One region of the Sinorhizobium sp. BG8 genome, then DNA from elsewhere that is predicted to be linked to it. Evidence: predicted binding sites of a transcription regulator. Region 1 holds the regulator's gene; each other region holds the start of a gene.
The links. Region 1 encodes LexA, which represses DNA repair genes until DNA is damaged. Its sites were predicted from a motif close to TGTTCNNNNTGTGTTCNG; they were not measured.
Positions count from the first base shown of each region.

Region 2: F3Y30_RS04975 (YifB family Mg chelatase-like AAA ATPase) is a predicted target of LexA. The motif match lies at 8,734-8,751, and genes of this name have one in related genera.
Region 3: rmuC (DNA recombination protein RmuC) is a predicted target of LexA. The motif match lies at 8,064-8,081, and genes of this name have one in related genera.

Region 1 covers NZ_CP044011.1:2,985,112-2,995,358, reverse strand. Annotated here, with positions in the region: gene gltA (citrate synthase) at 1-348, opposite strand, end outside; gene F3Y30_RS14140 (ComEC/Rec2 family competence protein) at 650-3,094, shown strand; gene lexA (transcriptional repressor LexA) at 3,115-3,831, opposite strand; partial or broken gene glp (gephyrin-like molybdotransferase Glp) at 3,969-5,188, opposite strand; gene moaC (cyclic pyranopterin monophosphate synthase MoaC) at 5,185-5,676, opposite strand; gene trpC (indole-3-glycerol phosphate synthase TrpC) at 5,680-6,495, opposite strand; partial or broken gene trpD (anthranilate phosphoribosyltransferase) at 6,511-7,526, opposite strand; gene F3Y30_RS14110 (peptidylprolyl isomerase) at 7,554-9,443, opposite strand; gene F3Y30_RS14105 (Na/Pi cotransporter family protein) at 9,832-10,247, shown strand, end outside.
Region 2 covers NZ_CP044011.1:1,075,557-1,085,803, reverse strand. Annotated here, with positions in the region: gene F3Y30_RS05015 (peptide chain release factor 3) at 1-1,320, opposite strand, end outside; gene dut (dUTP diphosphatase) at 1,414-1,887, shown strand; gene F3Y30_RS05005 (GNAT family N-acetyltransferase) at 1,884-2,774, shown strand; gene F3Y30_RS05000 (Lrp/AsnC family transcriptional regulator) at 2,799-3,233, opposite strand; gene F3Y30_RS04995 (DMT family transporter) at 3,369-4,283, shown strand; gene F3Y30_RS04990 (NIPSNAP family protein) at 4,280-4,585, shown strand; gene F3Y30_RS04985 (LysE family translocator) at 4,818-5,435, shown strand; gene cysK (cysteine synthase A) at 5,874-6,842, shown strand; gene F3Y30_RS04975 (YifB family Mg chelatase-like AAA ATPase) at 7,122-8,654, opposite strand; gene gshB (glutathione synthase) at 8,925-9,869, opposite strand; gene F3Y30_RS04965 (linear amide C-N hydrolase) at 9,975-10,247, opposite strand, start outside.
Region 3 covers NZ_CP044011.1:1,152,814-1,163,060, forward strand. Annotated here, with positions in the region: gene metK (methionine adenosyltransferase) at 1-357, shown strand, start outside; gene trmB (tRNA (guanosine(46)-N7)-methyltransferase TrmB) at 368-1,066, shown strand; gene F3Y30_RS05320 (DUF1150 family protein) at 1,243-1,500, opposite strand; gene F3Y30_RS05325 (Hsp20 family protein) at 1,636-2,064, opposite strand; partial or broken gene F3Y30_RS05330 (nucleoside hydrolase) at 2,256-3,199, shown strand; partial or broken gene F3Y30_RS05335 (methyl-accepting chemotaxis protein) at 3,280-5,618, opposite strand; gene F3Y30_RS05340 (ribokinase) at 5,876-6,775, opposite strand; gene rmuC (DNA recombination protein RmuC) at 6,823-8,031, opposite strand; gene def (peptide deformylase) at 8,149-8,673, shown strand; gene fmt (methionyl-tRNA formyltransferase) at 8,824-9,759, shown strand; gene truA (tRNA pseudouridine(38-40) synthase TruA) at 9,759-10,247, shown strand, end outside.

The DNA of each region.
Region 1 (10,247 bases):
CTCGTGCACCATCGTGTGATGCGTTACGCGATAGTCGAAGTCGTCCTTCTGTGCCTTGGTCGGCAGTTCGCCGTAGAGAAGCAGGTAGCAGACTTCAAGGAAGTCGCCGTGCTCGGCGAGCTGCTCGATCGGGTAACCGCGGTGAAGCAGGACACCTTCGTCGCCGTCGATGTAGGTGATCTTGGATTCACATGAGGCCGTGGACGTAAAGCCCGGATCATAAGTGAACGAACCGGTCTGCTTGTAGAGCGTTCCGATATCGATAACGTCCGGACCAATCGACCCGGATCGTACCGGCAACTCGATGGACTTGCCACTTATCGATACATCCGCGCTTTTTCCTGTCATCACGACCTCCGTTTCTGCCACGTGGCACAGTTTTGTGCCAGACCTGTAGACTGCGGTGTTGCTATCCCATTTGCGCCCCCCTGCCAAGCATGACGAAGGGAGAATGGTGCGTTGCAATACGGCGTCCCGGCAACGCAATATCTACTCTTCCGCTGCAGTTGCAAGCAACTTCTGGGCGTGAAACTAAAATTAGGGAGGGGGCATATCTTCTGTCCTCTGACAGGCCGTTTTATCGACCGTAGATTGCAATGACGCGCAATTGACTGCATGATCCTCCGCGGTTTGCGGAGTTCGCCTTCGAATGCGGATAAGCGAGGACACGCATGATGCGCTGCAGGCTGACATCGAGGGTCAGGTTCCTCGGCTGCCGCATCCCAAGGTTGAAGTGCAGAAATCGTTTCCGAGGCAAGGGGCGGACATCCGCCACGGCGTCGGGCAAAGGCTCAGGAACGCCATTCACCGCGCCAACGGTCTAGGCGGACAGGCGCGCGAGGCAATCGCCACCGAGGGTGACCACGGGCATTTCTTCCTCTTTGTTCCCGTGCTGTTGGGGACGGGGTCCGGTTTGTGGTTCTTGCTTCCCCATGATCCGCCACTCGTCTTTGTCGCCCTTTCCTGCGCCGTATTCGCGTGGCCGGCCTTCCGCATGCGATACGCGCCGGACTGGAGAATGCCTGTCGCCGCCGCCGCTTTCCTGATGCCGCTTGGCATGCTCTTCGCGGCCTGGGAAAGCGAGAGAATGTCGACGATCCTGTTGGACTGCCCGGTGACGACGACTGTCGAGGGGCGCGTTCTGGCGAGGGAGGCGGACGCGGGCGGTCGTGTCCGATACACCCTGAGGCTCACCAGCACGCATGACCCTGCGCTCAGGCGTCCTCCGATGACCATCAACATTATCTCCCGAGGAAAGAGCGCCCCTTTTGATTTGGGGGACATCATCACGGGGCGAGCGAGACTGAGCCCTCCCTCGGGACCAGCCCTCCCTGGTCTCAATGACTTTTCCTTCGATGCCTACATGGCCGGCACGGGTGCCGTCGGTTTCTTCTACGGAAAACCCGAGCTCATTCAGACGCGCATGGAGGATGTCGAAGCGGTTGGTCTGCGCGAGGCCTTCTGGCAGAAAGTGGAGGGATGGAGAAACGGGATCTCGGATAGAATTCGGGACGCGATTCCGGGGGATTCCGGTGCGATCGCTGCGGCTCTCGTCACCGCCGAACAGCGCGCGATCAGCGACGAGACCGTCGAAGCACTGAGGCAGGCGGGACTTGCGCATGTGCTCGCAATCTCCGGCCTCAACATGGTGCTCGCGGCCGGTACCTTCCTGGTCGGCGCCCGGTCGGTGCTTGTGATCTTTCCGGGGCTTGCCGAGCGCTATCCCATCAGAAAGTTCGCAGCAGCCGGTGCGCTCGGGATGGTGACGCTCTACATCCTGATCTCCGGCGGCGCCGTTTCGGCAGTGCGGTCCTGGATCATGATCTCGATCATGCTCATAGCCGTGTTCTTCGACCGTGTTGCGATCAGCCTGCGCAACATCGCCCTTTCGGCGCTGGTCATCCTCGCCGTCACGCCGTCGGCGGTGACGGGACCGGGCTTCCAGATGTCCTACGCGGCTACGCTCGGACTGGTGGCCGCCTATGCTATCTGGCGTGATCGCCCGGTAAAACGCGCGACGGCCTCGCTCAGGACTACCCGGATCCTGCGACCGGTCACGGCCTTCATCAGCGGACTGGTTCTGTCGTCACTGGTTGGAAGCCTCGCCACCCTTATCTACTCCATGGCGCATTTCCATCGCATTCCGGCATTCGGGCTTGCCGGAAATCTCGTCGCCATGCCCGTCATCAGCCTAGTCGTCATGCCCGCAGGCATGATCGCAATGCTGCTCATGCCGTTCGGGATCGACCAACCTGCCCTCTATGTGATGGGCAAGGGGATAGGGTGGATGATCGACATGTCGCACTGGGTCGCGGGGTGGGGAGGGGAAATCGTCACTGGCCGCCTACCGCAGGAAAGCGTCTACCTGATCGCAGCGGGCGGCGGCTTGCTCTGCATCCTGCATACGAGACTGCGGCTTATCGGCCTTCCGCTCATCGCGGCTGGCATCCTGGCACTCCTCCCGGAAACGAGGCTGCCGGAGGTACTCGTTTCCGAGGATGCAAAACTCGTTGGCGTGGTCTCTGCAACAGGCGTGTCGATCAACAGGCAGAAACCGCCAGCCTTCGTCTATGATCAGTGGCGGCGAGCTCTGCGTCTCGGTCCCTACAGCCCCCCCCACATGGCCGCAGCGCGTGCCAGTACATTCGGCGAGACAGCAACCCGGCGTCAAACGCTGTCCGGTCGCGACCATAAAATGGAGGACGGCCCAGCCGTCCGCGCGGCGATGAAGGAGGCGTTTGGCGCGCAAGCCGAACCCTCGCGGTTCCTATGCCGCCCGAAACAATGGTGTGCCGTACGGTCGCCTTCCGGATGGCGCATCGTGGCAATCGAGGATCCGGCCTACCTTGCAGCGGCCTGCGGAACGGCAGATCTGGTGATCGCGCCGCAATTCCTGAAATCCGCGGCTTGCAGTGCCACCATCGTAACGGCACAGACGTTGAGGCGGACAGGAGCGCTCGAAATCTATGCTCTGGGCGGGCACGGGTCATTTCCCGCGAACGCCCGCATCGAGACGTCGATCACGTCATTGGACAGGCCATGGGCCATGCACCGTACATATGATTGGCGCAGCAATCAGTTCAAGGCGGAGTAGGCGTCAGGCGGACGCGTGCCTCAATGATAGCGGCGGATGAGCCCCACAAGCTTTCCCTGGATCTTCACGCGGTCAGGGCCGAAGATCCTTGTTTCGTATGCGGGGTTTGCCGCCTCGAGAGCGATGGACGCACCCTTGCGACGGAACCGCTTTAGCGTCGCTTCCTCGTCGTCCACGAGGGCTACTACGATTTCACCCGGATTGGCGTTGCTGGCATTCCGGATAATGACGGTGTCACCATCGAGAATGCCGGCCTCGATCATCGAGTCGCCCTTGACCTCAAGGGCATAGTGCTCGCCGCTGCCGATCATTTCGGCCGGAATGGTAATGTCGTGGGTGTTGTTCTGGATAGCGGAAATCGGCACACCGGCAGCGATCCGGCCCATGACGGGGATGGAGACCGACGAGGAGAAGTCGTCGCCTGCCGCCGCTTTCTGTGCTGGAGGCGGCTGTGTCTTGCCTCTGCTTCCCTCGATCACGCTCGGCGAGAAACCGCGCTTCGGCTGAAGGCTCGATGAATAGGAGTCCGGCAGCTTTATGACCTCGAGGGCGCGCGCCCTGTTCGGGAGGCGGCGGATGAAGCCTCTTTCCTCCAGCGCCGTGATGAGCCGGTGGATGCCGGACTTGGATGCCAGGTCGAGCGCATCCTTCATTTCATCAAAGGATGGCGGGATTCCCGACTCCTTCATCCGCTCGTGGATGAACAAGAGAAGTTCCTGTTGCTTGCGCGTCAGCATATCCTGCACCCCAGAATCATTAGTGAAACAAATCCAGAACAGACACTATATGTTCCATATGTGTTCCGCAAGTGGATAAGATTTCGTGAAGGTACGGCGCAGAATGCGAGATTATTCTCGACGAAGCAGCGAGAATCTCAGGCTGGCTCCCGCAGCATGAGGACATCGCATTGCGCGCCGGCTTCCAGTGCCGGGGCATGCGGCGGGCGGACGATCAGGCAGTCCGATCCGGCAAAAACCTTCATCATGGAGGAGTCCTGCTGGCCGAACGCACTCGCCGCGAGCGAGCCATCCTGCAAGCGGATGATGCGTGCGCGCAAATAGTCCTGGCGGCGATCGTTCTCGGCTAGAGCGGTCGCGGTCACCAGCGTGCGCAAACGATTCCTGGCCGGGGTTCGAGCGAGCCGGTGCACGAGGGGTTCCAGGAACAACAAACCGCAAACGAGGCTCGAAACCGGATTTCCGGGCAGGCCGAACACCTGTGCCTTACCCAATTTGCCGACCATCAAGGGTTTTCCCGGGCGCATTGCGATACGCCAGAAATCGAGCTGCATACCCGCTTCTCGCATCACGCCCTGGACGAGGTCATGGTCGCCGACGGACGCACCTCCGAGGGTCACGATCACGTCGGGGCTGTGGCGGCGGCGGCCTCAATGACCGCCCGCAGTGCGACGGGATCGTCCTTTACGATGCCGAAATCAACGATCTCCGCGCCAGCCTCCCGTCCAAGAGCCGCGACGCCGAAACCGTTGGACGCGACGATCTGGCTGGGGCCGGGCGGTGTTCCCGGTGCCACGAGTTCGTCGCCGGTGGCGATGAGGGCGATCCGCGGTCGGGCATAGACCGTGAGCTCCGGATAATTCATCGCAGCAGCGACCGTGAGGCGACCGGCGTCGAGGAGGTCACCGCTGTGCAGGACGACTTCGCCCTCGGTAAAGTCCTGGCCGCGTGGCCGGATGTGACGACCCTTTGCTGGCACGAAGGTCGTTCGCACCCTAAGCTCGTCCAGTCTCTCCGCGTCCTCCTGCAGAAGGACGGTATCCGCACCCGCTGGAAGAGGTGCGCCGGTGAAAATCCGTACCGCCTGACCGGGTTCTACCGTGCCTCCGAAAGCGTGCCCTGCAGCGGACGTTCCGACGACGGCCAGTACCGATCCGGGCTTCTCGATATCGGAGTGGCGAAGCGCATAGCCGTCCATTGCTGAATTATCGAAGGGCGGCTGGGTCAGGCGGGCTCGAACGTCTTGCGCAAGCACGCGGCCTGCGCCGTCGTGGAGGGGCACGATTTCCGTCCGCTCTGAAGGCACGGCAGCCGCCAGCAAACGGTCCAGGGCCTCGGCGACGGGTAGAAGGTTCATGTGCGTGCTGTCTCGTCGCGGCGATAGTCGCCGGAACGTCCCCCGGATTTCTCGACGAGCCGGACGCCGCCGATTTCCATTTCGCGGTCCGCGGCCTTGGCCATGTCGTAGATGGTGAGGCAGGCGACGCTGACTGCAGTGAGCGCTTCCATCTCGACGCCTGTCCGGCCGCTCAACTTTGCCATGGCCTCAACCCTGAGCCCGGGGAGGGCAGGGTCTTCCGAGATGTCGACGGCAACCTTCGTCAGCATGAGCGGGTGGCAGAGCGGAATGAGATCGGACGTGCGCTTGGCGGCCATGATTCCAGCCAGCCGTGCCGTGCCGATCACATCGCCTTTTTTGGCATTGCCGGAACGGATGAGGGAAAGCGTCTCCGGCGCCATGCGGACATAGCCTTCCGCGACAGCCACCCTGACCGTCTCGGTCTTGTCCCCCACGTCGACCATGTTCGCCGTCCCGGCGGCATCGATGTGAGTGAGACCGGACATTCGTTACTCCGCCGCCAACAGGGAAGCAGAACCTGTAAGGAGCTCCCGCGTGGCCGCTGCCACGTCCTCCTTGCGCATGAGGCTCTCTCCGACGAGGAACGTCGAGATCCCCGATAGCCGGAGACGCTGGCAGTCGGCGTGGGTGAAGATGCCACTCTCTCCGACCAGCAGCTTGTCCTCGGGCACCATCTTAGACAGGCGCTCGGAAACGGCGAGATCGACTTCGAAGGTGCGCAGGTTGCGGTTGTTGATGCCGATAAGCTTCGAACGGAGGCGCAATCCGCGTTCCATCTCGGCTTCGTCGTGTACCTCGACCAGAACGTCCATTCCGAGCGAGAATGCGGCGTCCTCGAGCATGCGCGCATCGTCGTCGGAGAGCGACGCCATGATGAGGAGGATACAATCGGCTCCCCAGGCACGCGCCTCGAGAACCTGGTAGCTGTCGAACATGAAGTCCTTGCGCAGGGCCGGCAGCGCACAGGCCGCGCGGGCTGCCGTGAGGAATTCCGGCGCACCCTGGAAGCTCGGAGCATCCGTCAGCACAGAAAGACAGGCGGCGCCGCCCTCCTCATATGCCTTGGCGAGCGCCGGCGGGTCGAAGTCCGGGCGGATCAGTCCCTTGGACGGGCTTGCCTTCTTGATCTCGGCGATCAGGCCGAACGCGCCCTCGGCCTGCTTCTGCCGCAAGCTGGCGTGAAATCCGCGCGGGGCCTCGCTATCCCTTGCCATGGCGCGGAGCTCTGCGACGGGGACCCGAGCCTTGGCGGCGGCGATCTCATCACGCTTGTAGATTTCGATCTTCTTCAGGATGTCGGTCATCGGGAAAGCCTACCTTCAATCTGCCGCGTTGGAAACGGCAATCAGCCGGTCGAGTGCTGCCCGCGCACTGCCGCTTGCCAACGAGCCGCGCGCAAGTTCCATGCCTTCCGCGAGGCTTCCCGCCTTGCCGGCGATCAGAAGCGCGGCGGCCGCATTGGCCAGAGAAACGTCGCGATAGGGCATGTCAGCCCCGTCGAGCACCGCACGCAGCGCCTGGGCATTATGGGCACCATCGCCCCCGCGGATGGCTTCGAGCTCGACCTGTTCAAGTCCGAAGTCGGCCGGCGACAGTTCGAAACTGCTGATCTGACCATCCTCGAGCGCAACGACCTGCGTCGTGCCCGTGGTGGTGATCTCGTCCAGCCCGGAGCCGTGCACGACCCAAACGCGCTTGGATCCAAGATCGCGAAGGACTTCTGCGAGTGGCCGCAGCCATTCCGGGGAGTAGACACCGAGCAGCTGCATGCCGACCCCACCGGGGTTGGAGAGCGGCCCGAGCAGGTTGAATATGGTCCGGGTGCCGAGTTCCACGCGGGACGGGCCTACGTGCTTCATGGCGGGATGATGCTGGCTTGCGAACATGAAGCCGAGACCAGCCTCCTGAATGCAGCGGGAGATCTGCTCCGGGCCGATATCGAGCTTGACCCCGAGGCAGGACAGGGCATCCGCCGTGCCGGCCTTGGAACTGAGAGCCCGGTTGCCGTGCTTGGCGACGGGTACCCCGGCGCCGGCGACGATGAGCGAGGCAAGCGTCGAGATATTGTAGGTGCCGGTGCCATCGCCCCCGTACCAACGATGTCGATGGCGTCCGAAGGCACGTTGACGGGCAGCATGCGCGCCCGCATCGAGCCGACAGCCCCGTAGATCTCGTCCACGGTCTCGCCGCGCACACGCAGCGCCATGAGGAAGCCGCCGATCTGCGATGGGGTCGCCGCACCCGACATGATGATCTCGAAGGCTTCGCGCGCTTCATCGCGGTTGAGCGGCGTGCGGCCGGCGACCTTGGCGATATAGGGTTTCAGGTCGGACATGTGCGCTTTGGCTTCCTCGTTGTCTGGCTACTGGCTGATCACCTGCTCGGCAAGCGTCCGATTGATCGAAACGCCGTAGGAGGCCTGGAGCGCGTTGACTATCTGATCCAGGATGTCGTCGCCGCTGGCACGGGCAACAGCCTCGATCTGCTGTTCGGCATTCGAAAGCGCGTCAGGCACGGCCTGGGAGTTGACGTCCGTCACCTGAAGGAGGATCTGACCTTCGCCATCGCCTCCGGCTGCGGCGGCCACATGCCCGACGGGACCACCGAAGGCGGCAGAGACGGCGGCCGGGCTCAATACCGGATCCTGGGTGCCGCGGGTCAAACCGGCCTTTGTTTCGACCGTGAGGCCCATTTCTCCGGCGATGTCGGCGAGCTTCGCGCCCTTGGTCACCCGCTCTACAAGCTCCTTGGCCTTGGCGGCAAGCGCAGTGCGCTGCTGTTCCGCCGTCCAGTCGGCAATGACGCGATCGCGAACTTCGTCGAGCGTACGATCCCGTTCGGGCTGGACATCCAGAACCTCGAACCAGATGTAGCCGTCGCGACCGAGATTGACCGTGGAGGCCTCCATGCCGACGTCCGTCTTGAACACTTCGGCGAGCAGTGCAGCCTCCTCGGGGATGCTTGCGACGTCCTCACCGGCCGGGTTCTTACCCGTGCTGTCGATGGCTTCGATTGTAACTGCCTTGAGCCTCAACTGGTCGGCAGCCTCTGCGACCGTGGCGCCGGTCGCCCGGGCGTCCTCGAACTTGTCGTGAACCGAGATGATGCCGTCACTTGCCTCGGAAAGGGCAAGCTCGTTGCGAAGATCGCCCTTGACTTCGTCCAGGGTCTTCGTCGTCTCGGGACGGATGTTGCTCACGCGCAGGATGACCGGCCCGAACGCGCCTTCCACAACCGGTGTCGTGGCACCTTCGGCCGCCACGGCGAAAGCCGGGTCGGCAAACTGCGGATCCGGAACGCGATCCTTCGTGAAGTCTCCGAGAAGGACGTCCGAGGAGGTCTTGCCCTCGGCCTTGACGATGTCATCGAAACTCGTGCCGGCGGCAAGCTTCGTCGCGGCCGCATCCGCAGCTGCGCGATCCTTGAAGGCAAGCTGCTCGATCGTGCGGGTCTCCGCCGTCCGATACTTGTCCTTCGTCCTCTCGTACTCCTCACGCACCATGTCGTCGGTGATGGCCGAAGGATCGGCGAGGTCCTTGTCTTCGAGGGTGACGTAGACAACCTTGCGAAACTCGGGCGCCCTGTACTTTGCCTTATTGGCTTCGAACCAGGGTGCAAGCACGTCGTCAGCCGGCGCCTTGACCGCGTCAATGTTGGCGTTGCTGAGGAGCAGGTAATCGACGGAGCGGGCTTCGTTTCGGTATTGGCGAAGCGCGTCGGTGAGGATTGCCGGCGCCTTGTAGCCGTCGGATACCGCCTCGACGATCTGGCTGCGGACCGCCACCTGGCTGCGGTTGGTGATGTAGTCGTTCTCGCGAAGACCGGCATTGCGCAGGGTGCTCGAGAAGGCGAGGCGGTCGAACTGACCGTTGACGCCGCGGAACGCCGGATCGTCGGCGATCAGCTGTGCCAGTCGGCCCTCGGAGAGGCCAAGGTTCATGTCCTGCGAAAGCTGGTCGAGCGTCGCCCCTGCAACGAGTTCAGCAAAGACCTGGTTCTCGACGCCGAATGCGCGAGCCTGTTCACGCGTCAGACGCGTCCCGAAACGCTGCGACAACGTGGCGACCTGACGCTCATAGGCAAGCCGGAAGTCCGTGGGGGACACACTGACATCGCCAACCGTCACGACGGAGTTCGACACAGCCGTCACGAGGGAACTCGATATGCCCCAGATGCCGAAGGAGACGACCAGAATGATCATCAGGGCTTTGGCGACCCAAGTCTGGGCGCCGCGTCTCAGGGTTTCGAGCATCTTCAAGCATTCCTTGGTTCAGCAGCCAGCGGCTGGGCGGAAACCGTCTCTTAACGGAAAGTCTATCGGAATTGAAGTATGCCGTTCGCACAAAGACAACCGGTTCGAGTGGGTCCCTAGCGATGCCCGGGAGGCCTGCTTTTCCCGCCCGATGACGAAGCCCTCGCATGCGATTCGCTGGACGTTGGCGCAAACTGGCCACGGCCTGACGGATTATTTCGTCGGCAAACAATTTTTTTCTGAAATAATTGAGAGATTCTGGCCGCATCGATGCCACTCAGCCTGTATCATGCCGCAAGAACACCGGAGCACGTCTGACCAAGGGCGGGCACTGGCTTCGATTTAAAGAGTATCGCGCTCGATGGAGCGGCAACAGGGTGGGACGGCAGTGAGTTCAACGATCGTCATGATCAACCTTTTCGGAGCCGTCGCATTGCTGCTGTTCGGGCTCGCTCAGGTGAAAGACGGTGTTACGAACGCCTTTGGCGCGAGGCTGCGTTCGGGCCTCGCTCTCGGCACCAAGGGACGCCTGCGCTCGTTCATCGCCGGCCTCGCTGCGACGCTCGCCCTGCAGAGCTCGACGGCCACAGCCCTCATGACGGCGTCATTCGTGGAGCGGGGCCTCGTCAGGCCACGCATGGCGCAGGTTGTGCTGCTCGGTGCCAACGTCGGCACGGCCGTGACGGCATGGATCGTCGCAACCGGCATCGAATGGTTGTCTCCGTTGTTCATCCTCTTGGGTGTTGCCATTTACAAGTCCGGACCTTCGACCGCACGGCACGGAGCGGGCAGGGCCATCACAGG
Region 2 (10,247 bases), 1.9 Mb from region 1:
CACGTCGAGCTGCAGCGCACCAACGACGCCGACGATTGCCGGTGAACCGTCTTCTGGCGAAAAGAGCTGAACGACGCCCTCTTCCGCCATCTGCTGAAGGGCTTCCTTCAGCTTCTTCGCTTTCATCGCATCCTCGAGACGCACGCGGCGGAGGATTTCCGGCGAAAAGTTCGGCACGCCCTCGAAAACGAGCGCCTCGCCTTCGGTCAGAGTATCACCGATGCGCAGCGTCCCGTGATTGGGGATGCCGACGACGTCTCCGGCGTAGGCCGTATCGGCAAGCTGGCGCTGCGAGGCGAAGAAGAACTGCGGGGCCGTCAGGCCGAGCTGCTTGCCGGTGCGCGAAAGCCTTGCCTTCATGCCGCGCTCCAGCTTGCCCGAGCAGACCCGGGCAAAGGCGATGCGGTCACGATGGTTCGGGTCCATGTTCGCCTGGATCTTGAAGACGAAGGCGGTCATCCTGTCTTCCGCCGCATGGACGGTGCGGGTGTCGGCGACCTGGTCGCGCGGGGGCGGCGCAAAGGATCCGAGCGCGTTGATGAGATCGCGGACGCCGAAGTTGCGAAGCGCCGAGCCGAAGAAGACGGGCGTCAGGTGTCCCTCCAGGAAGGCCTTCCTGTCGAACGGCTTGCAGGCCTCGATCGCCAGCGTAAGCTCGTCGACAAAGGTCTCGCGCTCGTTTTCCGGCAGGCGATGGGATGCCATCTCCGGGTCGTTGACCTTGGTGAGCCGCTCTTGCGTGTCGGAGCCGCGGACTTCGTTGGTCGAGAGGTGGTAAGACCCGCAGAATGTCTTCGAGCGGCCAATCGGCCAGGTGATGGGCGCACAATCGAGCGCCAGCTTCTCCTCGACCTCGTCCAGGATCTCGAAGGGGTCGCGGCTCTCGCGGTCCATCTTGTTGATGAAGGTGATGATCGGGATATCGCGCATGCGGCAGACCTCGAACAGCTTCAAGGTACGCGGTTCGATACCCTTGGCAGCGTCGATGACCATCACGGCCGCATCCACGGCGGTCAGCGTGCGATAGGTGTCGTCAGCGAAATCCTCGTGACCGGGCGTATCGAGGATGTTGAAAACGTTGCCTTCGTACTCGAACGTCATCACCGAGGTGACGACCGAAATGCCGCGCTCGCGCTCGATCTTCATCCAGTCCGAGCGGGTCTGGATGCGATCCTTCTTCGCCTTGACCTCGCCGGCGAGCTGGATCGCTCCCCCGAAAAGCAGCAGCTTCTCGGTGAGTGTGGTCTTGCCCGCGTCCGGGTGCGCGATAATAGCAAATGTGCGGCGGCGGGAGACCGCCTCGGCCAGACTTTCAGTCATGCGACGAGATTCCTGTGAGTTGCCGGCGTCTTTACAGTCTCCGAAGGCAAGATGCAATTGACGAGGGGAAGCGCCGCGCCGCTTATGCCCTGCATGACAAAGCCGATCCCCACCCTTCCCAACGTCACCGTCGTCCGGCAGCCCCACGGCGCCGGGCTGGACCTGCCCGCCTACGAGACACCGGGCGCTGCCGGCATGGACCTTCGCGCAGCGCTTGCCGAGGGCGAGCGGATGGTGCTGAAGCCGGGTGCGCGGGCGCTGGTGCCGACAGGCCTCATCTTCGAGATTCCGCTTGGCTACGAGGGACAGGTGCGTCCGCGTTCCGGCCTGGCTTTCAAGCACGGGATCACCTGCCTCAATACGCCCGGCACGATTGACAGCGACTATCGTGGAGAGGTCAAGGTCCTTCTCATCAACCTCGGAGACGAGGATTTCGCCATCGAGCGCGGAATGCGGATCGCGCAGATGGTTGTCGCACCTGTCGTTCAGGCGGTCATCGCGGAAGTTGGCGAGGCAAGCGAGACCGGGCGTGGCGCCGGCGGGTTCGGCTCCACAGGCACTGCATGAGCTGCAGCGCCGACCTCGTCTACCGGGAAGACTATTTCAACAACCCGGCAGGCTGGTCGGCCATCAGGGACCTGCTCGCCGACATTTTCGGGATAGACATCAGCCCGCTCGCCAGGTTCGGCGGTCCGCCGCGGGTGAGCATGCCCTCTGCCTATTTCGACGCGGCTGGACGCTGTGTCGCAAATCTCAGCGCATTCGCAATGCCTCTCCTGATTGACGGCAAGCGCGTTGAGGCAGCCGGGCTGCAATCGGGCGCCGTGCGGCCGGAGTATCGCGGTCGCGGGCTCTTCCGTGCACTGACATCACGAACCCTCCAACGGTGCGACGAAGCGGGTTTCGACATCGTCGTGCTCTATACCGACAAGCCTGACCTCTACCGGAGGCACGGGTTCCGGACGCTCCCGCAGCATCACTTCGCCGGCTTCGCACCGCAAGCGAGCCTGAGCGTTTCTGCCGCGCGCCCGCTGGAGATCAGTGATCCGACAGACATTGCCCTTCTCAGACAACTGCTTGCGGTACGCACGCCGGTGTCGGACCGCTTTTCCGTTTTGGGACAGGCCGAAATGTTCCTGTTGAATGCGCATCTCCTCGACTCGGTGCGACTGCATGTGCTTGCCGACGGGAGGGCAGTGATTGCCTGGCGGGATCCGGGTGAGGACCGCTTCGAATTGCTTGACATCGTGGGAAGCCGCATCCCGCCGCTTGCGGAAATAAGGGGCGCGCTTTCGGCAACAGCATCAAAGGTCACCGTCCATTTTCCGCCAGACCGCCTGGAATGGGACGGCGTCCCCGAGCAGGAGGCGGGTGATCTCGTGTTCATGGTACGCGACCCGCAAGGAATCGTACCTGACGCTCCGTTCTGCCTTTCGCCGATGGCAGAATTCTAGAGCGAAACGCAGACGAGTTGCGCTTCAGAGCGGCGGCAGGCGGCGCTTGACCGGGGTAGACTTCACGAGGGAGGTGTTGGTCTGCGCCCGCTCTGCAATGCCGTCCAGCACGGTATCGAGTTCCTCCATGGACCGGAGATACAGCCGGGCGATGAAGCAGTCGTCGCCGGTCACCTTGTCGCATTCCACGCATTGCGGAAGCTCCTGGATCAATCGCTCGACGATGTGAAGCTGGCCCGGCAACGGTCGGACGCGCACGATTGCCTGCAACGTATAGCCGACGGCCGCGTGATTGATGGCAACGGCGTACCCCTCGACAACGCCCCGCTCCTCCAACTTCCTCAGCCTCTCGGCAGCACTGGGAGAAGAGAGGCCCACCGCCCCGGCAAGTTCTTTCAGCGAGACACGGGCATTGTTCGACAACAGTGTCAGCATGCGGATATCGATCTCGTCCAGCATAGCTATCCCTTAGGTAAATTCTCGAATATTCCTCAGAATATTAGGAAAAAATCCAACCTCCCCTAAATCATAACATATATTTCCCACTTAGGCTTTCGTATTCTTCCGCCTGTTGCCAGAGGAGGCGCGGATACGATGGACAGGACACTTCGTGCAGGCACGCTGGAGATGAGCGGAGCGATGCTGATCTCCGGCACGATCGGCTGGTTCGTCGTCATGTCCGGGCAACCGGTCGCGCAGGTGGTGTTCTGGCGATGCCTGTTCGCAGTGCCCACACTGCTCGTCATATGCCTTGCCCTCGGGCTCCTGCGCCTCGATGCATTGACGCTCCGCCGATTTGCACTCGCCGCTGCGGGAGGTGTGGCGATCGTGCTCAACTGGCTGCTGCTCTTCGCCGCCTATCCGCTGGCGTCCATTTCCATTGCAACAACCGTCTACAATACCCAGCCCTTCATGCTGCTCGCACTCGGCGCGGTTTTCTTCGGCGAGCGGATAACAGCAACCAAGCTTTTCTGGCTTGCCCTCGCCTTTGCGGGGACGATCGCCATCGTCGAGGGCAAGCCCCCGGGCAGCGGCGGAACGGGCTATGGGCTCGGGATCGCGCTGGCGCTGGCGGCCGCGTTCTTCTATGCGCTCGCGGCGATCGCCGCGAAGGGACTGAAAGGCACACCGCCGCATCTGATCGCGCTGATCCAGGTCTCGACAGGAGTACTGATGCTTGCTCCATTCGCCGTATCGGGCCCGCTGCCGCATGGGGCCGTTGCCTGGTCCAGTCTTTCGACAATGGGCGTCGTTCACACCGGTATCATGTACGTGCTTCTCTACGGCGCTATCCAGAAGCTCCACACGCATCTGACAGGCGCCCTCTCGTTCATCTATCCGGTTGCCGCAATCGTCGTCGACCGCATCGCCTTCGGGCACGAACTACACGTCATCCAGATCCTCGGATCGGTGGTCATCCTCGTGGCCGCTGCGGGCATGAATCTCGGCTGGACGATCCGGCCATGGGGCAATAAGAGCAGAATTTTCGCCAAGGAAAGCACTCGATGATCACCTGCTATCTCCGCTACACGATCGACCCTTACAAGCTCGCCGAGTTCGAGCACTACGCGAAGCTCTGGATTCCCCTGGTCAACAGACTTGGCGGCACGCATCACGGCTACTTCCTGCCGCATGAGGGAGCGAACAACATCGCGCTTGCGCTCTTCACGTTCCCCAGTCTCGCGGCCTATGAAACCTACCGGCAGGAAATGGCCGCCGACGCCGAGTGCAAGGCCGCCTTCGCCTATGCCGAGGAAACCCGCTGCATCCTTCACTACGAGCGCAGTTTCCTACGGCCGGTTTTCGAATAAATCCCGGCTGCGGGGCTGGCGCGAAACGGGCGGGATCACTTGCTCCGTAGAACGGGCCTGGCGGAACGTACCGACACCTGTCGGCCGGTTTGCACCACAACGTAAGGTGTCCCGTTCGAAGCAAATGAAAAATGCGCGAGCGGCTCGCGGACGTTCCCGCCCGTCCACACACCGTGTCTTGAAGTTGCCCGCGTCAAAGAGTAGAAGGTGCGCCTCTATCGGGGACATCGCCATGACGCTCACCACGCTACTCGCCTACAGTGCGGCGCTCTTCATCGCTGCGGCCATTCCAGGGCCAGGGATCACCGCAATCGTGGCGCGCGCACTTGGAACCGGCTTCCGCGAAACCTTCTTCATGGGGCTCGGCCTTATTCTCGGCGACATGATCTACCTGACCGCGGTCATTCTGGGGCTCGCCTTCATCGCCCAGACGTTTACCGCCGCCTTCATGGTGATCAAGATTGCCGGAGCGATCTATCTTGCCTTTATCGCCTGGAAACTATGGACGGCGGGGCTGCTGCCGCAGAACATCGAGGCCAAAAAGTCTTCGAGCTACACGATGTCGTTTCTGTCCGGACTGCTGGTGACGCTTGGAAACCCGAAGACCATGCTCTTCTACGTCGCGCTGGTTCCGACCTTGATCGATCTTCGGTCGATCGGTCCGGAGGAATATGCCACGCTGCTGGCTGCGACCTTCCTCGTTCTGCTCGTCGTACTGATCCCCTATATGGCGCTGGCATCGCGCGCGCGGTTGCTTTTGAAGAAGCCGCGGGCGCTGCAGACATTGAACCGGATGGCAGCGGGCGTGCTCGCAAGCACCGCAGCCTACATAGCGACCCGGGCCGCCTGACCCCCGATTTCTTGGCATTACGCAGTGAATGCAACCAGCTTCTCCAAGTGACCCACGGCGGTCACCTGCAGGCGTGTTCCATAGCGAGATCAGCCTCCGCGAGGCCTCTCCATGCGGAGAAGATATCTGCGCTCACTCCGGCGCAGAATGGTCACCCCGACTGGGTACGCATGTCGAGACACTCTTGCTGAAAACGCAAGGTAGATGACCGCTGCCGGTGCTATCGGGCCCCTGGCGCAGCGAGAACTCGCGTCCGGAGCAAACGCCAGCGGCGTCCGGCCCAGGTCGGTGACACACACTTCAGGAGAGCGCGATCCATCGAGGTTCCCCTTGGCGGCGGTGGACTGAACCTCGACCGAGACGCGGTTCCTCGTGCTCTGGCTTCCGCACGCGATTGAACCTATGTTCTTCTCAGGAGACAAACAGAGGGAGCCAGAAATGCCAGAGATCCGCAAACCCGGCAGAGGACGCATCTATTCGTCGATCACAGAAACCATCGGCGACACGCCGATCGTTCGGCTCGACAAGCTGGCCAAGGAAAAGGGTGTGAAGGCCAATCTTCTGGCGAAGCTCGAATTCTTCAACCCGATCTCGTCCGTGAAGGACCGGATCGGCGTAGCCATGATCGAATCCATGGAGGCGCAGGGCCGGATCGCGCCCGGAAGGACGACCCTGGTCGAACCGACCTCGGGCAACACCGGCATCGCACTTGCCTTCGCGGCGGCGGCGAAGGGCTACAAGCTCATTCTCACCATGCCGGAGACCATGTCGATCGAGCGGCGCAAGATGCTTGCCCTCCTCGGGGCGGAACTGGTGTTGACCGAAGGACCGAAAGGCATGAAGGGTGCGATCGCCAAGGCCGAGGAGCTGGCCGCGACACTCCCGGATGCCGTCATTCCGCAACAGTTCGAAAATCCGGCAAACCCCGAGATCCATCGCAAGACGACGGCCGAGGAAATCTGGAACGACACCGATGGCGGCATCGACATCCTCGTCGCGGGTATCGGAACCGGCGGCACGATCACCGGTGCAGGACAGGCGCTCAAGGAGAAGAAGCCGGAGATCCGCGTCGTGGCGGTCGAGCCCGCCGACAGCCCGGTGCTTTCAGGCGGCAACCCTGGTCCACACAAGATCCAGGGTATCGGCGCCGGCTTCGCTCCGGCCATTCTCGACACGAAGGTCTATGACGAGGTCGTCACCGTCGCCAACGAGGAAGCCTTCGAGAACGCGCGCCTGGTCGCAAAGCTCGAGGGCGTGCCCGTCGGCATTTCCTCTGGCGCAGCACTCGCGGCCGCGATCAAGGTGGGCAGTCGCCCCGAGAACGAGGGAAAGACGATCGTCGTCATCATACCCTCCTTCGCTGAGCGCTATCTCTCCACAGCTCTCTTCGAGGGGCTCGGGGGCTGATCGCCCCCTCCGTCTTCCGACGGCCCATCGACAACTTCCGAGCGCCGCACCGCGTGAGCCATGGGGCGCCGGCGGAACGCGCCCAGACATCATGTGACCGGCGGTACGCGCGGGCCTGTTTGCCGATGCAGGGACCCGCTGGCGCCGCGCCGCTCATGGCCGCCCTGCCGCGCCACGTTCGGATCCGGGGCCGCGCGACAGACGCAGCACGACAATCCAGGACGGAGGAGCCGCATCGACTGACCACTTTTGCAGGCAGGACCGAACGCCGCTTTGCTCTCAGGCAGCGGCTGCAAGCCGCTCGCCGGCGATGCGATATGAAATTGCCTCCGCCAGATGAATACGTCCGACCGTTTCGCAGCCCTCGAGATCGGCAAGCGTTCGCGCCACTTTCAACACCCGGTGATAGCCGCGGGCGGAAAACTTCATCCGCTCCGCCGCATCGCGAAGGAGCTGGAGCCCGCCGGGATCAGGTGCGGCAATGCGCTCGATGAGAGCCGTGGACGCCCGCGCGTTGACCGAAACGCCTGAAGTGCCGAGCGTCGCGAACCGATCTGCCTGCAGCGCCCGTGCCCGCTCTACGCGCGCGGCAACGACCGCACTTGGTTCCGCTGCGATCGGGCGTATGAGATCGACGGCGGAAACAGCCGGTACGTCGACGCGAATGTCGATACGGTCCATCAGGGGCCCTGAGATCCGGGCCTGATAGTCGCTCATGCAGCGCGGCCCGCGCGCGCAGCTGTACCCCGGCTCCGTCGCCATGCCGCACCGGCAGGGGTTCATTGCCGCGACGAGCTGGAATGCGGCCGGATAGGTGACCCTATGGTTGGCCCGGGCGATGATGCACTCTGCGGTCTCCAGCGGCTGCCGCAGCGCATCCAGCACCTGCGGCGAGAACTCCGGAAACTCGTCGAGAAAGAGGATACCGTGGTGAGCGAGCGAGGCCTCGCCGGGTTTTGCGCGCATACCGCCGCCGACGAGGGCCGCCATCGTTGCCGAATGATGCGGCGTGCGATAGGGGCGCCGGTCCGAAAGCTTCCCTCCTGCGAGCTGGCCCGCGATCGAATGGATCATCGACACTTCGAGCAATTCAGGAGGAGAGAGAGGCGGCAGGATCGACGGGAGGCGGGCGGCCAGCATGGATTTGCCAGAGCCGGGCGGCCCGACCATGAGGAGATTGTGTCCGCCGGCTGCTGCGACCTCAAGCGCCCGCTTGGCACTTTCCTGGCCCTTGATGTCGGCAAGATCCGGAAGTCCGGCGGGCGCGGATCGCATCGCGGGCTCGGGCCGCGAAAGGACCTGCGTGCCACGGAAATGATTGGCAAGCGCAATCAGGCTTCGCGGGGCGAGAATATCGAGCCCGGCGCCTGCCCAGGCCGCTTCGGCGCCGCTTTCGGCCGGGCAGATCAAGCCCTTGCCGAGCGCGTTGGCGCCGATTGCCGCCGGAAGTGCACCCGCAATGGCCGCGATCGTGCCGTCGAGATTGAGTTCGCCGATCACCACATAACCTTCCAGCGCATCGGCGGGTATCGCGCCGAGCACGGCCATGAGACCCAGTGCGATCGGAAGGTCGAAATGGCTGCCTTCCTTCGGCAGATCCGCGGGAGCGAGGTTGATCGTGACTTTCTTGGCCGGAAGCGCCAGGCCGGACGCGTGAAGCGCTGCCTGTACCCGTTCGCGACTTTCGGCGACCGCCTTGTCCGGCAGGCCAACGATATGCATGTTCACCTTGCCAGGCGCCACCATCACCTGCACATCGACAGGAACGCCCTCTATGCCCTGAAATGCCACCGTGCTGACTCGTGCCACCATGAGTGCCCCCTCAGGCCGCCCATCATGCCGCGGCACCACAACTCATCATGAGTTGCAGGGCCGAATGTTGCACGGATAACGGAATAAAACAAGAACAATCATCGAACGAAATATTGAAATTCTACCGCCGAAGTTGCATCGAGTTGTATTGTTGGAACGGAAGGGCGACGAAAGGAGCCCTGAACGCCAGGCATCCGGCCTTTCCACCCGTCAAAGACTTGAAGGCCCGAGCAGAGTGCGAGATCCCGAGAACCGCCACAGGGGCTTTATTTAGCGCTTGCTTTCGATCGCATCCCAAAGAAGGGCGGCAATATCGGCTCCGCCGAACTTGCGCACCTCGCGAATGCCGGTCGGAGACGTCACGTTGATCTCGGTCATGTAGTCGCCGATGACGTCGATCCCGACGAGGAGGAAGCCGCGCTCGCGCAGGGCCGGTCCGATACGATCACAGATTTCCCGCTCGCGCGCTGTCAGTTCGGTCGGTTCGGCGCGCCCGCCCACATGCATGTTCGAGCGCGAATCGTGTTCCGCCGGAACGCGGTTGATGGCGCCGACCGGCTCGCCGTCGACCAGGATGATGCGCTTGTCGCCCTTTCGTACGTCGGGCAAATACTGCTGCGCGATGAAGGGCTCGCGAAACATCTGCCCGAACATCTCCAGCAGAGACGACAGGTTCCGGTCGTCGCGGGTCGAGTGGAACACGCCGGCGCCGCCGTTTCCGTAGAGCGGCTTCAGGATGATGTCGCCCATTTCCTCTCGGAAGCGCCGGATCTCGCCGGGATCGCGCGTGATGAGGGTGGCCGGCATCAGATCGGCAAACTCGGTGACGAAAATCTTCTCCGGAGAATTGCGCACCCAGGCCGGATCGTTGACGACGAGGGTCTTCGGATGAATGCGTTCGAGCATATGCGTCGAGGTGATGTACGACATGTCGAAGGGCGGATCCTGGCGCAGGAGCACCACGTCCATCGTGGAAAGGTCGACGCGCTCGGGTTCGCCGAGCGTGAAGTGATCACCTTTGACGTCGCGGAGCGACATCGGCTCGACGGTGGCATAGACCTTGCCGTCGCGGAGGCTGAGCCGGTCCGGCGTGTAATGGAAGAGGTTGTAGCCCCGCGCCTGTGCTTCGAGGCTCATTGCAAAGGTCGAGTCGCCTCCGATGCTGATCGAGGAGACATGGTCCATCTGGACCGCGACGTTCTTGATGTTTGCCATGAGCCGTTCCCTGGATGATCGAGAACCATTTAGGACGCCGCCCGGGCAAACGCAACGGGAGACGAAACGGCCATCTCAACAAACTGCCATAGGGGATGGAGACCGTTACTCCAACCCGAGGAAGTGGAAGGGCTCGCTCTGGCGGAACTCCGCGGTTGCATCGCCGGAATAGGTATGATCCTGGTCCTTGCCGAGGTCGAGCTTGGCGACCTTGCCCGTCTCCGCCGAAAAATCGATCTTGTTGAGATCGACCCAAAATGTGTTCGGCGTGAGCGCAGACTCGAAGAAATAAAGTCCGCGCTTCTGATCGGCGACCGTGCGCCAGCGGGTGGAAGAGATGTTTGGCTCATTCGGCGTGGTGATACCGAAGGGAACCGA
Region 3 (10,247 bases), 1.8 Mb from region 1:
GTCGACCGTTCGGCGGCCTATGCGGCGCGCTATCTCGCCAAGAACGTGGTTGCCGCGAACCTCGCCGATCGCTGCACGATCCAGCTCTCCTACGCCATTGGCGTTGCTCAGCCCCTGTCGGTCTATGTCGATCTGCACGGAACCGGCACGGTCACCGAGGACGAGGTGGAAGCAGCCATCCGCAAGGTCATGGACTTGTCGCCCTCCGGCATTCGCCGCCACCTCGACCTCAACAAGCCGATCTATGCCAAGACCTCGGCCTACGGTCATTTCGGCCGCAAGTCCGGTCGGGACGGCTCCTTCTCCTGGGAGAAGCTGGACCTGGTGAAGCCCCTGAAGGAAGCCCTGAGGGCGTGAGGGTCTGACAATGGAGAGCGAGCGCCGTACAAGGGCGACCGAGGCCTTCTTCGGTCGCCGCAAGGGAAAGCCCCTGCGTGATTTGCAGGCACAGCGTCTGGAAAACCTCCTGCCGCGGTTTAAGGTGGATCTCTCCGTACCTGCCCCGGCAGAGATAGGCTCGCTCTTCGACTTCGATCCTGCGCGCATCCGGCTGGAAATCGGCTTCGGCGGCGGCGAGCATCTGATTCACCGGGCTCTCGAAAACCCGTCCACGGCCTTCATCGGCGTGGAGCCTTTCGTCAATTCGATGGCAAAGCTCGTCGGTCGTGTTGAAGAGACCGGCGCGCTGAACATCAGGCTCTACGACGATGACGCGACCGAACTGTTGGACTGGCTGCCGGAGGGATCGCTCGACCAGATCGATCTCCTGTATCCCGATCCCTGGCCCAAGCGTAAGCACTGGAAGCGCCGCTTCGTCTCGAAGGTCAATCTGGATCGCTTCGCGCGCGTCCTGAAGCCAGGCGGTTCCTTTTGCTTCGCCTCCGATATCGATACGTATGTGAACTGGACGCTTCTTCACTGCGGCGCTCATCCCGCCTTCGAATGGACGGCGGAGAATGCCGCCGACTGGCTGACGCCTTTCGAGGGCTGGCCCAGCACGCGCTATGAGGCGAAGGCGAAGAGGGAAGGGCGAAAGTCTGCCTACCTGACGTTCAGAAGGCGCTAGGGCGACCGACGGCTCTCAAGCTCGGGAACGGTCCCGCAAGAAAACATGCGTGGAACAACGGCTTGAAGCGTGGGTAGCGCGCCGATCGTTTAGCGATACGCATCAAGGCAGCATCGTCGCGGCGCGCCCCCGGTCATTTTTCCGCACCCATTCCGATGTGCGGATCCCGCGCACGATTAGTGCAGGCTTACGGTGCGCAGGTCGTCTTCGGCCGCCTTGAAGAAGGTGCTCGAGCGATTGTCGGTCAGGAGAATTGGCGTGCCGTCGGCACCAAAGAGCGCCCAAAGATCCAGGGCCGGATCAATTTCGGGAGCCTCGGGGAAGCAGCGGGATACCTCGTCGGCGCGCATCTTGCGAATGTAGCCGACTTCGCCTGCGCCGAGATGCGCAAGGTCCGCCTTCGTGACGACAGGAGAGAGAGCTTTAAGGCCCATGATTGCCTCCATGGCATGCCGGGTTGAAACCGGCTCAAACGCACGCTCGCGGTCACCATGACCGGTCGATACGTCCGGTATTCAGTTTGTGTGTGTGGTGTCCGAGGGGCGAAGCCCGCAGAAACGGCACATGGACTAGTCTGGTACGGAAATGTTAATTTTCTTTACCATGCGCTCCGGTTCCGGGCGCACGAGGTCGACGGCGAGAAGTCCGTTCTTCAGGTGGGCACCCAAAACTTGCATGCCGTCGGCAAGCACGAACAGTCGCTGGAACTGCCGTGCAGCGATGCCGCGGTAAAGAAAATCCCGTTCGCCGTTCTCGATCTGGCGACCGCGGATGATGAGCTGGTTCTCCTCGGTGGTGATCTCCAGCTCGTCCTCGGAGAAACCGGCGACGGCAAGCGTTATGCGGAGGCGCTCGGGCGCACCCGCGCCATCGGAATGCAGACGCTCGATGTTGTAGGGCGGATAGCCGTCATTGCTCTTGGCAATGCGCTCCAGCGTCTTCTCCATGGCGTCGAAGCCCAGGAGCATAGGGCTCGTGAATGGTGTCATGCGGCTCATATTTGTGTGCAGTCCTTGCTCTCAAGCGACCATGCCGGGACCTGGCTGGCAGCACCCCGACAGCGCCAATATGGGGACTGTGGCGGTTTCGTGCAAGGCGCTTGCTAAAGGAGAATTGGCAAATATAGTCGCCGCTTTGCTACGGCGCGGACAGGTGTTCGCGCCGCATATACAAAGGCAGGGAGACATGCATGCCGGAGCCTAGAAAAATCATAATCGACACGGACCCCGGACAGGATGACGCTGCGGCAATTCTGCTTGCTCTCGCAAGCCCGGACGACGTCGAAGTCCTGGGCATCACCACCGTCGCAGGCAATGTTCCCCTGGCGCTCACGTCCCGCAACGCCCGTATCATCTGCGAACTGGGCGGCAGGCCGGATCTCAAGGTATTTGCCGGAGCCGACAAGCCGCTCGCGCGCCCGCTGGTGACGGCCGAGCACGTTCACGGCAAGACAGGCCTGGACGGCCCGAGCTCGACGAGCCGGTCATGGCGTTGCAGGAGCAGCACGCTGTCGACTTCATCGTGGAGACGCTTCTGCGAGAGCCCCCGAAGAGCGTCACGCTCTGCACGCTCGGTCCGCTGACCAACGTGGCGCTCGCGCTGCGCAAGGCGCCCGAGATCGCCGGCCGCGTCCGTGAACTCATCATGATGGGCGGCGGGTTCTTTGAAGGTGGCAACATCACACCCGCGGCCGAGTTCAACATCTACGTCGATCCCGAGGCCGCGGATGCGACCTTCAGATCGGGCATTCCGATCGTGATGATGCCGCTCGATGTCACCCACAAGGTCTTGACCTTCAAGGAGCGTGTGGAGCGGATCCGCAAGATCGGTACGAAGCCCGCGCTGGCGCTTGCCGAAATGCTGGAGTTCTTCGAGCGTTTCGACATCGAGAAGTACGGTTCGGACGGCGGGCCGTTGCATGATCCCACTGTCGTCGCCTACCTGTTGAGGCCGGAACTCTTCAACGGACGGGATTGCAATGTCGAAGTGGAGATCAGCTCACCGCTGACGCTCGGCATGACGGTGGTCGACTGGTGGCAGGTCACGGGCAGAACGCCGAATGCGAAGGTCATCAAGGACGTAAATGCCCAGGGCTTCTTCGATCTCCTGACGGAACGTCTGCACCGCCTCTGAGTATCCGTCGCTCGTACATGTCGACAAATGAAAACGGCGCCCGAGGGCGCCGTTGATGTTTTGGTCCGTGCGTTCCGTTCTCAAAACTCTTCCCAGTCGTCATGCGCGAGCGCCGTATTGCCTGCCACCTGCGGGATGGAGCGGGCAGGGGCGGCGACCGGACGGGCTGCCGGAGCGGGAGCCGGTCTGTAGGTCTGACGCTGCGGCTGGGCCTGTACGGGCTGGGCAAAGTGCTGGGCGCCTGATCCTGCGCGGAAGCGGGAGACGAGCGACTTCAGGAGCTTTGCTTCCTCGTTCAGCGTCATGCTTGCGGCCGTCGTCTGCTCGACCATTGCCGCGTTCTGCTGGGTGACCTGGTCCATCTGGTTGACGGCGGAGTTGATCTCCTTGAGGCCAACGGCCTGTTCGGAAGCGGAGCCGGAGATCTGGCGGATCAGGTTGTTGATCTGCATGACCTGCTCGGCGATCTTCTGGAGCGCCGTGCCTGCCCTTCCGACGAGGTCCACGCCTTCGCGTACCTGGACTTCGGACGTGTTGATCAGACCCTTGATCTCCTTGGCGGCATTGGCGGAGCGCTGTGCCAGTTCGCGCACTTCCTGGGCAACGACCGCGAAGCCCTTGCCTGCCTCGCCCGCCCGGGCAGCCTCGACGCCTGCGTTGAGAGCGAGCAGGTTCGTCTGGAAGGCGATCTCGTCGATGACACCGATGATGCGGCTGATATCGAGCGAGGACTGCTCGATGCCGTGCATGGCGGCGATCGCCTTCTGCACCACTTCGCCGGAGCGCTCCGCATCCGTGCTTGCAGCTTCTACCGACTGAGCCGCGACGCGCGCATTCTCGGCGCTCGAGTTGACCTGCGAGGTCAGCTGGTCGAGAGCGGCGGCCGTTTCCTCGAGGCTTGCGGCCTGCTGTTCCGTCCGGTGCGACAGGTCGTTGGCGCCGCTCGAGATTTCGCTCGTGCCGTTGCCGATGTTGCCGACCGACTGGTTGACCGTCTGGATCGTCTCTTCAAGGCTCGTCATTGCCGAGTTGAAGTCCGTCTTGATCTTGGCGTAGTCACCGGGAATTCACCCGACAGGCGGAACGCGAGATTGCCCGAGGAGAGTTCCGAGAGACCTTCTGCAAGCCGCGCAACGATATCGCGCTGGAGAGCGGCTGCAGATGTACGTTCGGCTTCCGCCTTGGCACGCTCGGCTTCCGTCAGCTGGCGCTGGCCTTCGGCTTCGCCCTCGAGACGTACGGCGTCGGCCAGCTTGTGGCGGAAGCCTTCAAGCGCACGAGCAACCGCACCGGTTTCATCCTGGTTTTGCTGGCCGCTGACCGCTTCGCCGTAGCTTCCGGCGCTCAGCTTGTTCACGTCACGAATGAGCTGGCCGAGCGGCAGTTTTACGTTGTTGCGAACGGCGAAGTAGAGTGCACCCATGACCGCAAGCAGGACAAGCAGTCCGCCGGCGACCATCATCAACGTCTGTTCGGTGAGTGGCCCGCTGACGGCGCTGTGCGGAATGTCGACGGATACCAGCCAGGTGGTGTTGAGGCCAGGGACAGCGAACGGATAGATCAGGCGGTCGTACGCGCCGACTTTGTCGCTGACGAGATCATTGATCGTGACCGGCGCGGAAGTCGAAGCGGCGTTCTTGACCAGGTCGGTGCCGATATCCGCGTAGTCCTTCATGAGAAGATCGTTCGAAGGTGCCACCAGCCACTTGGCAGACTGGGTGAGAAGCAGCACGCGGCCGCTTTCGAAGGGGTGGAGCGCCTGAAGCTTGTCGGACAGCGCCTTCAGCGAAATGTCCACGCCGGTGACGCCGATCATCTTGCCGCCCGAGTTTACGGGGAAGGCAATCGAGCTCATGGCTACATTCTCGCCGGTCTCGGTAGCAACATAGGGCTGCGTGATCGCGCCTTGTCCGCTTGCCGCGGCCAGGGCGTACCACTCCGCCTTGTAGTCCGATGTGAAGGCCGAGAACGAGATCCCGGTCTTGCTCTTCGTCCAGTAGGGGTTGAATGCGCCGTTCTTGTCCGCGCCGAACTCCAGCTTTCCGGCCAGTTCAGGCGACTTGCCGTCAAAGGCGTTTGGCGCTTCCGAAAACCAGCTGCCGAATGCGAACTCGTTGAGCTCGACATTGGCCTTGAGGAGCTCGATGGTCGCCTTGCGATCGAAGAACCCACCTGCATGGCCATGGGACAGGATGCCGGACATCGAACGCGCAGCGCTGGCAAGCTCGCCCACGGACGCGGAAATGTCGTTCGCGATGGCCTTCGCCTCGGTCTGGGCGACGTTCATCGTAAGCGAATGAATCCGGTCCCGGCTCTGCGAAATCAGGAAGTAGTTCGATACGACGAGCACCAGCGCAATGGCGGCGCCGCTGATCAGCATCAGCTTGGCAGCGATCGATTTGAAGGAAAACTTGAGCATTGAATGCCTCGCACGAAGGGGTGGCGCGGAAGCGCGCATTCGGGTGACGGGTCGTGGGGAGGTCCCATCATGGGACAAGGGCGTCGCGCGGCGCAGTCCGCCGCGTTCCCGAAGCCGGGATGACGCCTACAATGGCACAATCGATAAGCCCAATTCGTTAACAATGAGGCAATGCGAATGGCGATAGTCGTCCGTCATCGGCGGCAGGCGGCATCGGCCTCCGCGACCGGGGAGTTCCGACGTGCAGCGATGCTCTTTTAGAGGCTGCGGTCCACTTCCGCCGCAAGCGGAATCGATGGCTGGGCTCCACGCTTGAGGCAGGCAAGCGAGCCCGCCACGGCGGCACGCCGCAATGCTTCCGGGAGCGCTAATCCGGCGTCCAGGGAGGCGACCATATAGCCGCAGAACGTATCGCCAGCCGAGACCGTGTCGACCGGCTCGATGACCAGCCCCTTGGCACGATGGAGCTGCCCGCCGCTGATCGCAACGACACCTTCCGCACCCAGCGTGACGATCAGTGTCTGGCCGCTCTTTGCGTGCAACTCGCTCATTGCCTTCTCGCGCTCGCTGGCCGACAGGTCCTCGCGTCCGGCGAACAACTCGAACTCCGTCTCATTGGCCACGAGAATATCGGCCATGGCGCCCAGTCTTCGCGCGTCGGGCGTCAGCGGAGCAAGGTTGATCACGGACGTCACGCCCTTTGTGCGGGCCTCCGTCAGCGCCGCCTCCACGGCCGCTGCCGGCACCTCCAGTTGCAGCATCAGGAAATCGCCGCCGTTCATGGATGCGATCGCCTCGCGGGCATCGTCGGCACTGACGGTGCCATTGGCACCGGGCACCACCACGATGACGTTCTCCCCGTCGCCCCCGACGAGAATGTGCGCGGTACCGGTCGGCTCCGGCGAGGTCTTCACGAGAGAGAGATCGGTACCGGCACCCTCCAGCAGGGCCAGCGCATCGCCGGCAAAGCCGTCGCTCCCCACAGCGCCCGCCATGCGTACCTGGGCGCCGGCGCGTCGTGCAGCGAGCGCCTGGTTTGCCCCCTTGCCACCGGCCGCGGTGCTGAAGCTGCCGCCGGCAACCGTTTCCCCGGGCTTCGGCAGGCGCTCGGTCGTGGCGATGAGGTCCATGTTGATGGATCCGAAAACAGTGATCATCTTGGTGTGTCCGTCCCTTTGGTTTGCTGGGACACTGCCCGAGGCCATCAGTCTTCGTCAACCACTCTCAGTTTAAGCTGGCCCGTGCGACTTTCGACACTCCGGCCACCCGGCTCCGAAGACGGCGGTGCCGCCGCAGGCTGCTCGAACTCCATTTCACCGATGCGCGATCCGCGGCGCGCGAGCTTCTCTGTCGAGGTCAGGATCTGGTCGACGTCTTTCTGCGCCGCGGTGAAATGACCGTGCAGCTTGCGCACCCGGTCGTCGAGACGGGTAAGGTCGTCCATCAGTCGCACGACCTCGGCCTGTATCACATGGGCCTGCTCGCGCATGCGCTGGTCGCGGAAAAGCGCCTGAAGAACCTGGATCGAAAGCAGGAGCAGCGACGGGGAGACGATCACGATGCGGGCTCGGTGGGCGCGCTGGACGACCATTTCGAAGGATTCGTGAATTGCCGCGAAAATCGACTCTGACGGCACGAACAGGAAGGCGGTGTCCTGTGTCTCGCCGGCGATGAGGTACTTCTCCGCAATGTCGCGGATATGGACCTCCATGTCCCTTCGGAACTGTGTTGCCGCGGCTTTCGCCGCCTCTGGCGATCCGGCGGCGGCAATGGCATTCCATGCCTCCAGCGGAAATTTCGCGTCGATCACCAGCGGCGGCTGTCCGTTCGGCATGCGGATCGTGCAATCTGGACGTACGCCGGTAGAAAGCTGCTGTTGGAACCCATAGGCCCCCTGAGGCAGTCCGTCTGCGACGATGGTCTCCATGCGCGCTTGCCCGAAGGCACCGCGTGTCTGCTTGTTGGAGAGGATGGCCTGAAGGCCTACGACATCCTTTGCCAGCGACTGAATGTTCGTCTGGGCGGAGTCGATCACGGCAAGCCGCTCCTGCAGCTTCCTCAGATTGTCGTGGGTCGCCCGTGTCTGCTCGCTGATCGACTGCCCGAGGCGTTGGGTGAGCCCGTCAAGCCGCTGGTTGATCGCCTGGTTCGTTTCCGCCTGGCGCGCGCCGAACACTTCGGCCATGGCGGCCACGCGGCCCTGCAGCTCGGTCTGCGCCTTCAGGAGCTCGCCAAGCTGGATCTGCGCGGAGGAAGCAGCCTCCGCATCCCGCCTGTTCGAGCGCCGGGCGAGCCCGATCGTGAGCGCGACAAGCACAAGGAAACCGAGTGAAGCGAGCGCTAATGCGGGATTTCGGGACACGGTCTCCGAGGCACGAATCACCACATGATGAAGGGAAGATTGGAAATCCATGCGCGGACCATAGCACCGTTTCGCGAGAGTGTAAGATCATAACGTGAACAAACTGCGACCGTCTACAGCGACGCGCAAGAGAATTGAAAGCTGCCACGCAACACGCTAAGGAGACGCATGACCATCAAACCGCTGATAATTCTTCCCGATCCCATACTTCGTCAGGTCTCCAATCCCGTGGAGGCCATTACCGACGACATCCGTCGGCTGACAGAAGACATGCTGGAGACGATGTACGATGCTCCCGGGATAGGCCTGGCGGCGATCCAGATCGGCGTGCCTCGTCGTATGCTCGTGCTGGATGTCTCCAAGGAAGGCGAGGAGAAGCAGCCGCGGGTGTTCATCAACCCGGAAATCGTGGCGTCTTCCAGCGAGCGGTCCGTCTACGAGGAAGGCTGCCTGTCCATCCCGGACTACTATGCAGAGGTTGAGCGGCCGGCCGCTATTACCGTCCGCCATCTCGACCGGGAGGGAAAGGAGCATATCGTCGAGGCCGACGGTCTTCTCGCCACCTGCCTCCAGCATGAGATAGACCACCTCAACGGCGTATTGTTCATCGATCATATATCCAAGCTGAAGCGCGACATGGTGATCCGGAAGTTCACCAAGTCAGCAAAGGCCAGGGGTACAAAAGCGATCTAGCTGCCCATTCTGATTGGGGCACGGTGTAATCGCAATCGGCCCTGACGACGGGCGAGCCATGCGCATCGCGACGAGAATGACGTCGAGGGGCTTGATTTGGAGCGCGCAAACCCTTTTGAAGAGGGCTGATCGAGACAAGAGACCCGCACGATGGCGCTTCGTATAATTTTCATGGGCACGCCCGACTTTTCCGTACCGACGCTGACGGCGCTGGCGGACGCGGGGCATGAGATCATCGCCGTCTATTCGCAGCCGCCGCGCCGTGGCGGACGCCGCGGCCTGGAACTGCAGAAGTCGCCCGTGCATCTGGCAGCCGAAAAACTGGGCATCGAGGTGCGCACGCCGCTGAACTTCAAGCAGGAGGAGGACCGCGAGGCCTTCCGGTCGCTCGATGCCGACGTGGCGGTTGTCGTGGCCTATGGCCTTCTGCTTCCGGAAGCGATCCTGGGCGGCACCCGGCTCGGCTGCTACAACGGCCATGCCTCCCTGTTGCCGCGCTGGCGCGGCGCAGCTCCGATCCAGCGGGCGATCATGGCGGGGGACAGCGAAACCGGCATCATGGTGATGAATATGGACAAGGGGCTGGACACCGGTCCCTTCGCGCTCACGAGCCGCATTCCGATCACCGAGAACATGACTGCCAGCGATCTGCACGACGCTCTGATGGTCGCGGGCGCCAGACTCATGGTCGACGCGATGGCTAAGCTGGAGGCGGGCTCGCTTTCCCTGACGCCGCAGGCCGAGGAAGGCGTCCTCTACGCCGCCAAGATCGACAAGATGGAGACCAGGATAGACTTCGCCCGGCCCGCGCGGCAGGTGCATGACCACATCCGCGGGCTTTCGCCCTTCCCCGGTGCCTGGACCGAAATGGGCGTTTCCGGCCGGACAGAACGGGTCAAGGTGCTTGCCAGCGAACTGGCGGCCGGTGCCGGTGCACCTGGCGAGGTTCTTTCGGACGACCTCGTCGTCGCCTGCCTCGATGGCGCGGTCAGGCTCACCCGCCTCCAGAAGGCTGGCGGCAAGGCACTGTCAGCGAACGATTTTCTGCGCGGCACATCCGTTCCCGTCGGCGTGGTCCTCTCCTGATGCCGCGCTATCGCCTCCTCATAGAGTATGATGGCACGCCCTATGTCGGTTGGCAGCGGCAGGATAACGGTCCCTCCGTGCAAGGTGCGATTGAAAACGCGATCCTGTCGCTGACGGGCGAGACGGTTTCCATTCGCGGAGCGGGCCGCACTGATTCCGGCGTCCATGCCATGGGGCAGGTGGCTCATGCCGATCTCACTCGCGACTGGACGGACCATACCTTGCGCAACGCGTTGAACGCGCACCTCGGCCAGGCCGGGGAAAGGGTCGCGATCCTCGCAGCAGCCAAGGTGGCCGACGACTTCGACGCGCGGTTCTCGGCGCTCCGCCGGCACTATCTTTACCGCATCATCTCCCGCCCGGCGCCGCTTGCCCTCGAGGCTAACCGCGCCTGGTTCGTGACACGAGCGCTCGATCACGAAGCGATGCATGCGGCCGCTCAAGTTCTGGTCGGCAGGCACGACTTCACCACGTTCCGGGCCGCCCAG